Regions from separate parts of the Paenibacillus sp. MZ03-122A genome, predicted to be linked through region 1. Evidence: riboswitches for the same ligand, from Rfam matches in the RefSeq annotation. Region 1 holds a riboswitch; each other region holds the start of a gene.

The links. A riboswitch is a leader RNA that binds a small molecule or an ion and turns the genes downstream of it on or off. The one in region 1 is predicted to bind thiamine pyrophosphate.
Region 2: it holds a riboswitch for thiamine pyrophosphate, as region 1 does, so the genes downstream of both, NLX74_RS12450 (ABC transporter substrate-binding protein) here and NLX74_RS18980 (ECF transporter S component) in region 1, are expected to answer to the same signal.
Region 3: it holds a riboswitch for thiamine pyrophosphate, as region 1 does, so the genes downstream of both, NLX74_RS09065 (thiamine phosphate synthase) here and NLX74_RS18980 (ECF transporter S component) in region 1, are expected to answer to the same signal.

What each region holds. Positions count from the first base shown of each region.
Region 1 covers NZ_JANAVI010000009.1:140,488-143,768, forward strand. Annotated here, with positions in the region: gene NLX74_RS18970 (polynucleotide kinase-phosphatase) at 1-218, shown strand, start outside; gene NLX74_RS18975 (TatD family hydrolase) at 239-1,036, shown strand; TPP riboswitch at 1,081-1,190, shown strand; gene NLX74_RS18980 (ECF transporter S component) at 1,440-2,036, shown strand; gene NLX74_RS18985 (ABC transporter ATP-binding protein) at 2,036-3,281, shown strand, end outside.
Region 2 covers NZ_JANAVI010000005.1:59,775-63,055, reverse strand. Annotated here, with positions in the region: gene NLX74_RS12460 (bifunctional 2',3'-cyclic-nucleotide 2'-phosphodiesterase/3'-nucleotidase) at 1-794, opposite strand, end outside; gene NLX74_RS12455 (pyridoxamine 5'-phosphate oxidase family protein) at 1,015-1,449, opposite strand; TPP riboswitch at 1,720-1,829, shown strand; gene NLX74_RS12450 (ABC transporter substrate-binding protein) at 2,021-3,064, shown strand.
Region 3 covers NZ_JANAVI010000003.1:400,361-403,641, forward strand. Annotated here, with positions in the region: gene NLX74_RS09060 (ABC-F family ATP-binding cassette domain-containing protein) at 1-1,352, shown strand, start outside; TPP riboswitch at 1,446-1,554, shown strand; gene NLX74_RS09065 (thiamine phosphate synthase) at 1,818-2,411, shown strand; gene thiO (glycine oxidase ThiO) at 2,476-3,281, shown strand, end outside.

The DNA.
Region 1 (3,281 bases):
TGCACATCATTTACGGTATGGATTATCTTGCCCCTGAGAATTTAAAGCGTCTGAAGCAGCGTCGAACGAACAAAAAGGAGCGTCATGCCCTGATGGAAGGAGCGCTTGGTGTGGAAGGCGTGGAACGTTTTGTCCGCAAGGATACGGTAGATCGTATTCATGAATGCGTCCTTGCCGCGCTATCTCTGGAATCGGAGCCGATTGATCCGAGATTGTAGTTTGCGAAGGAGGGATTGAGATGGAAAGGGGTACACCGTTAATTGATATTGGTGTGAACTTGATGCACCGTTCGTTTCATGCAGATCGGGAACAGGTGGTGGAGAGAGCCGCGGCTGTAGGGATTTCACCGCTGATTATTACCGGGACCAGTGTCCGCAGCAGTCGGGAGGCTTCTCAGTATGCAGCACGTTATCCGGGCAAGCTGTATGCGACAGCTGGCGTGCATCCCCATGATGCCAAAGACTGCAACGCAGACACGATTCAGCAGCTCCGCCAGTTGGCGGGTCAGCCGCAGGTTGTATCCATAGGGGAATGCGGATTGGACTATAACCGTGATTTTTCGCCACGTGATGTGCAGCGTCGATGGTTTGGCGAGCAAATCCAACTGGCGGGTGAGCTGAATATGCCGTTATTTCTGCATGAACGAGATGCACATGAGGACCTTGTCGCTATGCTTCGGGAGTATCAAGGGCTTGTGGATAAAGCGGTAGTGCATTGTTTTACTGGCACTGAACAGGAATTGCATACGTATGTAGAAATGGGACTGTATATCGGGATCACCGGCTGGATTTGCGACGAACGGCGTGGCAAACATCTGCGTGAACTGGTCAGAGATATTCCCTTGGACCGTCTGATGATTGAAACGGATGCTCCATTTTTGACCCCGCGTAATTTGCCCGTGAAGCCCAAAGAAGGGCGTAATGAGCCCGTGTATCTCGCTCATATTGCTGCTACGGTTGCCGAATGTACAGGTCGAAGCATGATGGAGATCGAAATCGCGACGACGGAGACAGCCAAACGTTTCTTCGGATTATAGGATTGTCAAAGCCATAGATGTGGTATATATTATAGTGAATTAAAAAAGCATTGTCGGGAGCTTGAGAAAGTCAGGCTGAGAGGGTGGCCCTTGCCACTGACCGTGAAATCTGATCTGGGTAATGCCAGCGTAGAGAAACCAAGAACACTATACAGGAATGCCGCTTGTTTTGCGGTTGTCGATAGATTCAATGTATGTCCTAACATTTTACCTTGACCCTGGCTTTGGCTTGGTATCAGTGTAGTAGCTTAGACTACTGGTTATATAAGGCATATCGACGAATGATGTTTTGTATGGTGCTTCACCTTTTACTGCGCATAAAGCTTGCCTGGAGATTCAGCTCCAGACAAGCTTTTTTTATGGCCAAGAGGCCAATTATAAGGAAAAAGGGGAGCACGCAATAATGAATACTGCTGTAAGAGCGTCCAAAGGGTTGAAGCTGACTGATATTTTGGTCACGATTGTGATATCTGTTGTGTTCGGGTTGGTCTACAAAATATGGGGACCTGCCTATGACTTGATGAAACCATTTGGTCTACACGCTGAGCAACTGATGTATGGCATGTGGTTTATGGCAGGCACGTTTGCTTATCTCATCATTCGCAAGCCGGGTGTTGCGATTTTGGCAGAGGTGGCAGCGGCAACGGTCAGCGCTTTTTTGGGAAGCGAATGGGGCATGTCCACCTTGTACTATGGCCTACTGCAAGGCCTGGGAGCGGAGCTGTTTTTTGCGGCTTTTCTATATCGGAACGCAAACCTGTGGGTTGCTTCGCTAGCTGCGGCTGGGGCGGCTGTCACTTCTCTGATTTTAGACTTCAGTTACGGGTATATTGATCAGCTATCGACCTGGAACTATGTTTTGTATATTGGATTTCGGATGATTGGCAGTATTGTGATTGCCGGGGTATTCGCGTTCTATCTGGCTAAGGCATTGGAGGTAACCGGAGTTACACGAAGTTTGAGACCTGCAACGGAACAAGATTATAAGGGGCTGGATTGATGAGCCGGGCAACCGAAGATGTGGTGGCTTCGATCACCCGTCTACGGTTGAAATTTCCCGGTGAGCAAGAGCTGCTTTTTCACAATATGTCTTTGTCTGTCCACAAGGGGGAAAAGCTGCTGCTACTGGGACCGAGTGGATGCGGTAAATCAACGCTGCTCCAAGTGTTAAGCGGTCTGATTCCACGCACGATAGAAGTGCCCATGAAATGCGATGCTGCTGTAATCCCAAGTGTCTCAGGTATTGTATTTCAAGATCCTGATACGCAGTTCTGTATGTCATATGCAGACGAGGAACTGGCTTTTGTGTTGGAAAATAATCAGATTCCCCGGGAACAGATGCAATCCCGTATTCGCGAGCGGCTGATACAGGTGGGTCTATCGACGGATGATATACACATGCCCATTGGCAACATGTCACAGGGAATGAAGCAGCGTTTGGCGATTGCGTCTGTGCTGGCTATGGAGCCAGAAGTGCTTTTTCTGGATGAGCCGACGGCTTTGTTGGACGAGGAAGGCACTACACAGGTGTGGGATACCATTCGCAATATTTCGGTAGACCAGACACTGGTGATCGTAGAGCATAAAATTAATGAAATCGTCCATGATGTGGATCGGATTGTGGTGCTTTCTGCTCAAGGGGAGATCATTGCGGATGGAAGGGCAGAAGAAGTATTTCGTGTGCATCGGCAGGCATTGTCTGAGTACGGGGTGTGGTACCCGGGAGTATGGAATGAATCGTCTTCGCCACGTTGGAGTGAATCAGTGACACAACAGAGTGGTGCGGGGACTGATTTGCTGGAGCTGGAACATTTTAGCGGCCTCCGCGGTTTAAGTCCAGTGATTTATGTGGAACATGCGCAGGTGAAGCCTGGCGACTGGATTGGCGTGGTCGGTGAAAACGGGGCTGGCAAAAGCTCGCTGCTGCTCTCCATGATGCGTTTACTTCGCACACAGGGACGTTATAGCGTGTGTGGGATTGAGGCAGGCAGTACGGAACAACTGGCAGAGCGTATCGGGTTTGCATTTCAAAATCCCGAGCTGCAATTCGTAGCGCATACCGTACGAAAGGAACTAGAGTATTCGTTACCCAAGAGCTTGTTTAGTGCTGAACAGTGCCGGGAGCGGGTGGATCGGATGCTCGTACAGTTCGGATTGGAGCGGCTGGACGAGCGTCATCCGTATCAGCTTTCGTTAGGCCAAAAAAGGCGGTTGAGTATTGCTACGGCCATGATCCGTGAGCCGG
Region 2 (3,281 bases), on a different contig from region 1:
TTAACGGCATTCTCCATCATTGGCGTTTGTGGCACATCCTCATAACCCGTATGCGCAAGCACGACAATAATGTCAGCACCTTCTGTTTTCATTTGAGGAATAAACTTTTTCGCCGTTTCTACAATATCCTTCGTAACGACCTTATCCTTTAAATTGGCTGCATCCCACTGCATAATTTGAGGTGTGACCAGGCCGATGACACCCACTCTGAGCGCATGCTCTTCACCTTTCTCATCCGTTACCGTTTTATCAAGAATTTGATAAGGGGTAAAATAATTTTTAGTAGCTTGCCCCCCCTTATCAACATAAACATTCGCATTTACGTAAGGGAAATCGGCTCCCTTGAGCGATTTTTCCAGAAAATCGAGACCATAGTTGAATTCGTGGTTGCCCACTGTCGCCGCATCATAGCCCATCAAATTCATCATCTTGTAGACCGGATGGACACCGCCTTCTTTCTCAAAGGTTTTGTTGCGGGCCATATAATCGCCTAATGGGTTGCCCTGCAGCAAATCACCGTTATCGAACAGCATACTGTTTCTTGTTTCACTACGTGCCTTCTGGATCAAACTAGCTGTACTAACCAAGCCATATTCGTTGGTTTCTTTGTCCGAATAGTAATCATAGTTCATCAGCGACGCATGAATATCCGTTGTTTCCATGATCCGCAAATTCACTGTAGCGCTATCGCGAGAATTGCTAGCTGCCCAGGTTGGAGCGGCTGAACACACCAGCATGCTACAAGCTACAACGGTTGCTGTAAACCCTTTAAACCAATTTTTACGAAATAACAAAATATACCCCTCCTCATTAAGGTGTATGCCTCATATACATACTTTTGCACATATATGTAAGCCTTGAACCCACCATTTCTATTTTAATCCAACGCCAGACAAAAGAGTAGTCATTCACTTAAATTATTTATGAAAAAATAATTAATTCTCTCAAAAATAAAAAACCAGCAAACCTCCTAAAAAACTCGGAGATTCACTGGTTTATCCATTTATATTCTCATTATTTATTCCACACTTGGCGCTCCGTTTGCTGACCCACATACTCAATGCGAGTCGGATTCACGTCCAGAATGACATAATCGGGATCATCCGGTCCGGAAAACCATTCCTTCAAGGAATCGTTCCACACTTGTTTGCGTAGCCCCTCATCAGCTGTAATCTGGACAGTAGCCTCCACTTCTACGACTTCCTTTGTACCGCCAACTTCATAACCCAGCAGCAGATAAGCATTCGGATTATCCTTTAGCTCATCCACTTTATGCGTTTTGCGATCTGTCGCCAGATGAATGTTCATTCCATCGTTAAAAAGGGCCATATAGCGTACTTTCGGTTTGCCACCCTCTACCGTACCTAACGAGCAAAATTTGTTGTTATCCAAAGCCTTCACAATGGCTTGTTCTAGTTGGCTACGATCCAATGTTTCCGTTTTACCCACAGTACAACAACTCCTTTTCACGAATTAGAATTCTTTACGGCCATGCCATTGGGCACCAGCCCATCTGAACCTACCTGCGCAGCTGTTCTGAAAATAACATGACCCGATCAGATCGGATTGATGCATGCTCATTTTCAGATCAAAGCTCACAGTAAAAGTGTACCCTGTCGTTCGGCAAATGAACCGTCATCTCTTCCTCCATGCTGGACAGACCCGCATTCAAGGCATATAATCGTCGTAGTAAACCCGAATAAATGAACCCATTAAACCATACAATGCCAGGGGTGCTGGAATCGGCCGGCTGAGAGTGTGTCCCAAGACACTGACCCTTACAACCTGATCTGGGTAATGCCAGCGTAGGAATGCTTAAGCAAGATGTGCCTTTTTACATAGGACCATCCCTTACTTTGGTATATACAAGCGCAAGCGTCCCGGAAACTCGGGGCGCTTTTTTTGTTGAAGATTAAGTTGTTGGAAAGATCGCGTCCGGCAGATGTTATTTTTATGAAAATGGGGAACATAAGCTGTCTGATTGGATGGATAACGGGTAATTAAAGGAGAGAACACAACGATGAAGCGCATGAAAATATTAAGCCTGGGACTGATCAGTCTGTGGCTCATGGCCCTGACCCTGACCGCTTGCGGTGGAAGTCCCTCCACATCCCAAGAAGCGGCTCCCGCTACCAACACTCAAACGTCTACTCCGGCAAAGGAGCTCAAAGATGTTAAAGTCGTGCTCGACTGGACACCCAATACGAATCATACGGGACTCTATGTTGCCAAGGACAAAGGATTTTACGAAAAAGCAGGTCTGAATGTCCAAATTATTCAACCTGGTTCAGGCGGAGCCGATCAAATGGTTGCCTCTAATGCTGCACCTTTTGGTATCAGCTACCAAGAAGGCGTCACACAGGCTCGTACGCAAGGCGTGCCGCTTGTATCCATCGCTGCGGTGATTCAGCATAATACCTCAGGCTTCGCAGCCCCGGTAGATCGCGGAATTAAGAGCCCGAAAGATTTTGAAGGTAAAAAATACGGCGGTTGGGGCTCTCCCGTAGAAGAAGCGGTCATGAAATCCATCATGGATTCAGACAAAGGCGATGTGAGCAAAGTGAAGATCGTCAACATGGGCAATGCAGACTATTTTACAGCCGTGAAGCGGGATATCGACTTTGCCTGGATTTTCTACGCATGGACCGGAATCGAAGCCCAGCTTCGAGGTGAGCCATTGGATATGCTGTATGTAAAAGATTATTCCAAAAGCCTCGATTACTATACACCTGTAATTGTGAGCAACGAACAGACAATAAAAAATGATCCAGAACTGGTCAAAGCGTTCATGGACGCTACCGCACAAGGCTATGAATACACTATCGCCCATCCAGAAGAAGCCGCGGACATCTTAAGCAAAGCTGTACCGGAGCTGGATAAAAAACTGGTACTTGCCAGCCAAAAATGGCTGAGCCCGCGTTATCAGGACGATGCCGCGCAATGGGGTGTGCAAAAAGCGGAGGTATGGCAAAACTATTCGGACTGGATGTACGAACGCAAGCTGCTCAGCAAGCCTTTGGAAGTGGATAAAGCCTTCACAAACGACTTCTTGCCCAAGCGCTGATCATTTGTTAAAACGCTAAATAAGACTGAACTAGAGAAGTGAACGAAGTGCCACTACGCAGCCGGATGGTGCTTCCCATCGCTGTTGTACCTAGATTTCTTTTATGAATATCCAGAGGTTGAAATCTGGGTACAATGGCGAACGCTAACGCTTGTACAGCACCATTCCGCCCACTTCGTTCTTTTGCTTGTTTTGCTTTTATAAAAATGCTACAACC
Region 3 (3,281 bases), on a different contig from region 1:
ACGGTTATCTGGATCAGCACACCAAGCTGACACCGGGCAAAACGGTACGTGATGTATTAAAAGACGCTTTTCTTCCTTTGTTGGAATTGGAAAAGGAAATGATGCAGATTACTGACAAAATGGGGGATGCTTCTCCTGAAGAGTTGGAAGTGTTGCTGGAACAGATGGGTGAAATTCAGGAGCAACTGGATATGGGGGATTTTTACCTCATTGATGTGAAGGTTGAAGAAATGGCGAATGGACTAGGTCTGTCGGCCATAGGACTGGATCGGGATGTATCTGCACTTAGCGGCGGGCAACGGACAAAGGTGCTTCTTGCTAAGTTGCTGTTGGAAAAGCCGAATGTCCTGCTGCTGGATGAGCCTACCAACTACTTGGATGTAGAGCATATTGAATGGCTTACGCGCTATTTGAAGGATTATCCCTATGCTTTTATCCTTATTTCACATGATACTGAGTTTATGAACCAGGTCGTTAATGTTATTTACCATCTTGAATTTGCCAAGATGACCCGTTATTCAGCTAACTATGAAAAGTTTCTTGAAATGGCGGATCTGAACAAAGCTCAGCATATTGATGCTTATGAGAAGCAACAGGACTTTATAAAGAAACAGGAAGATTTTATTCAGCGCAATAAAGCGCGTGCTTCTACCTCAGGCCGAGCAAAGAGCCGTGAAAAGCAGCTTGATCGGATCGAACGTATTGATAAGCCTGAAGAAGCCGCAAAACCAACCTTTCAATTCAAAGAGGCACGTGCAAGCGGAAAGACGGTATTTGAGGGTATTGATTTTGAGATTGGTTATACACATGCCCTTTTGCCTAAGATGTCCATGACGATTGAACGTGGCGAAAAAATTGCAATTGTCGGCTACAACGGTGTCGGTAAATCGACATTGCTCAAAACCATATTGGGAAAAATTCCGCCAATCAGTGGAAAAACCTATCAAGGTGATTTTTTGCAGCCCGCTTATTTTGAGCAGGAAGTAAAGGCAGAGAAAATTACACCGATTGACGATGTGTGGAATGAATTTCCGCATTTGAACCAGCATGAAGTACGAGCGCATTTGGCGCGCTGCGGTTTGAAAAATGAGCATATCACACGTCCGCTATCTGCGCTTAGTGGTGGAGAACAGGCTAAAGTCCGTCTTTGCAAACTGTTAATGCGTGAAAGCAACTGGGTATTGTTCGATGAGCCTACCAACCACTTGGATGTTAAAGCAAAGGATGAGCTGAAACGTGCCTTGAAGGAATACAAAGGGACGGTATTGCTTGTATCTCACGAACCGGACTTTTACGAGGATTGGGTAACCAAAACGTGGAATGTGGAAGAGTGGTCAAGTAAAGTTAACTAAAATCAGTTAAATCCAGTTCTGCATATTTCACACGAAGTGGGGTTTGCAGAATTAGGAAAATATGCTAAGCTATCTTTAGCTTATACAATAAAATAGTCACACTAGGGGAGCCGCCCATGCGGCTGAGACGGAATAAATGGATTTCGGACCCTTTGCACCTGATCTGGGTTATGCCAGCGTAGGGAAGTGAGCGCCGTACAAACAAGGCAACACCATCTTATTTTGTTTGTGCGTGGGACGATACACGTATACGGATATCATGGTCCGTTCGATTATTGGACGTTCGTTAAACCACTTCCTTGGGGAAGTGGTTTTTTTGCGTTTCGTTCATTTTAAGTTGTTCGAGCTTCCGTAGACGGATTCACATACAATCCCCTTTCATTACTGCTGGTAGACGTGGCTGCTAAGCTTAGATCCTTTAATCCAATGTGAGGTGAAGACAAAATCGAATTACACGCAATTTCGATGGAAAAGGGCACTTTTGCACAAGCCGCCCGAGTGGCTGCTATGATTTGTCCGTATGTTCATTATGTACACGCACGTTTAAAACAGAATGGTGCCTCTGCATTGCTTTCTTTGACTCGCAGCATGGTGGAGCAGGAAGTTCCTTTGCAACAAATTGTAGTAAATGATCGTGTGGATGTAGCTTTACTTACTTTGGTTGGAACCGTCCAGCTACCAGCTAATGGATTACCTGTTGTGGATGTGAAAAGCCTACTTTCAAAGAGTACACGCTGTGGAGTGTCTGTGCATTCCTTGGAGGAGGCGCAGACTGCCGAGCAGGCAGGAGCAGACTATGTACTTTATGGTCACGTATATGAGACCCATTGTAAGCCCGGTATTGTACCGCGGGGTTTAGCTCAGCTTGAACATATTTGCAGGCTGTCGAACATTCCGGTGATCGCGCTGGGCGGCATACAACCGCACCATATCCCTGAGCTTTATATGGCCGGAGCAAGCGGAATTGCGGTGATGTCTGGTATATGGGAGGCTGAGTCGCCCGTTGCAGCTGCGATGGAATATAGGCGAATGGCAGATCTTGTAGTTCACAGCTTGTAGCGAGAAAACGAGAGTAGAGGCAAGCTGAAAGCAGAATGGTTTATGGAGAGGAGACACGGAACAAATGCTAAAGATACACACAGAGGCAAGAGCGATAGGACATGCTGAATGCTTGGTCATAGGTGGAGGTGTCATCGGCAGTTCCATTGCTTATCATGTGGCCAAGGAGGGAAGAAGTACGATCATGCTGGAACGATTGATCCCGGGTGAGGGAGCCTCAGGAGCAGCGGTTGGAATGCTGGCAGCGGAAAGTGAAGAGTTCACCGACTCTGAGCTAGCACGATTTGCTCGCAGAAGTCGAGATGCATTCCCTGAGCTTGTCTGTGATCTGGAGCGTTTGTCGGGTATTTCGGTGGAATTCCGTACAGAAGGATTTGTGACCCCTTTCCGTACGGAAACTGAAGGCCAAAAACGCTGGAAAGCTGCTAAAACGCGAGAGGATGATTGTCCTATCTGGTGGGATGCGAGGGAATTGGCCCGACGAATTCCAGGTTTGGATGAACAAGCGATCGGAGCAATATATCGTTCAAAGGAGACACAAGTGGCTCCTGTCCAGCTTTGTCGTGCTTATGCAGGTGCTGCTACGGTGCTGGGAGCAACGGTATGGTCTGGTACACGGGCAGAGCAACTGGTCATACAGGATGGTCGAGTTTGCGGTGTCCGAACAGATAGCGGCTTTTTTTCCTGCGATCAGGTCATTATTGCTGGAGGCTTGGATAGCATGAAATTACTGGCGCAGGTTGGATTTGAATATCCACTTTATTCGGTCAAGGGCGAAGCGGTAGCGGTCTCCTTGAAGGATCACCCATTAGAATACACCATTTATGCTGATGATATTTACCTCGTGCCTAAACAGAATAACGAGCTTTG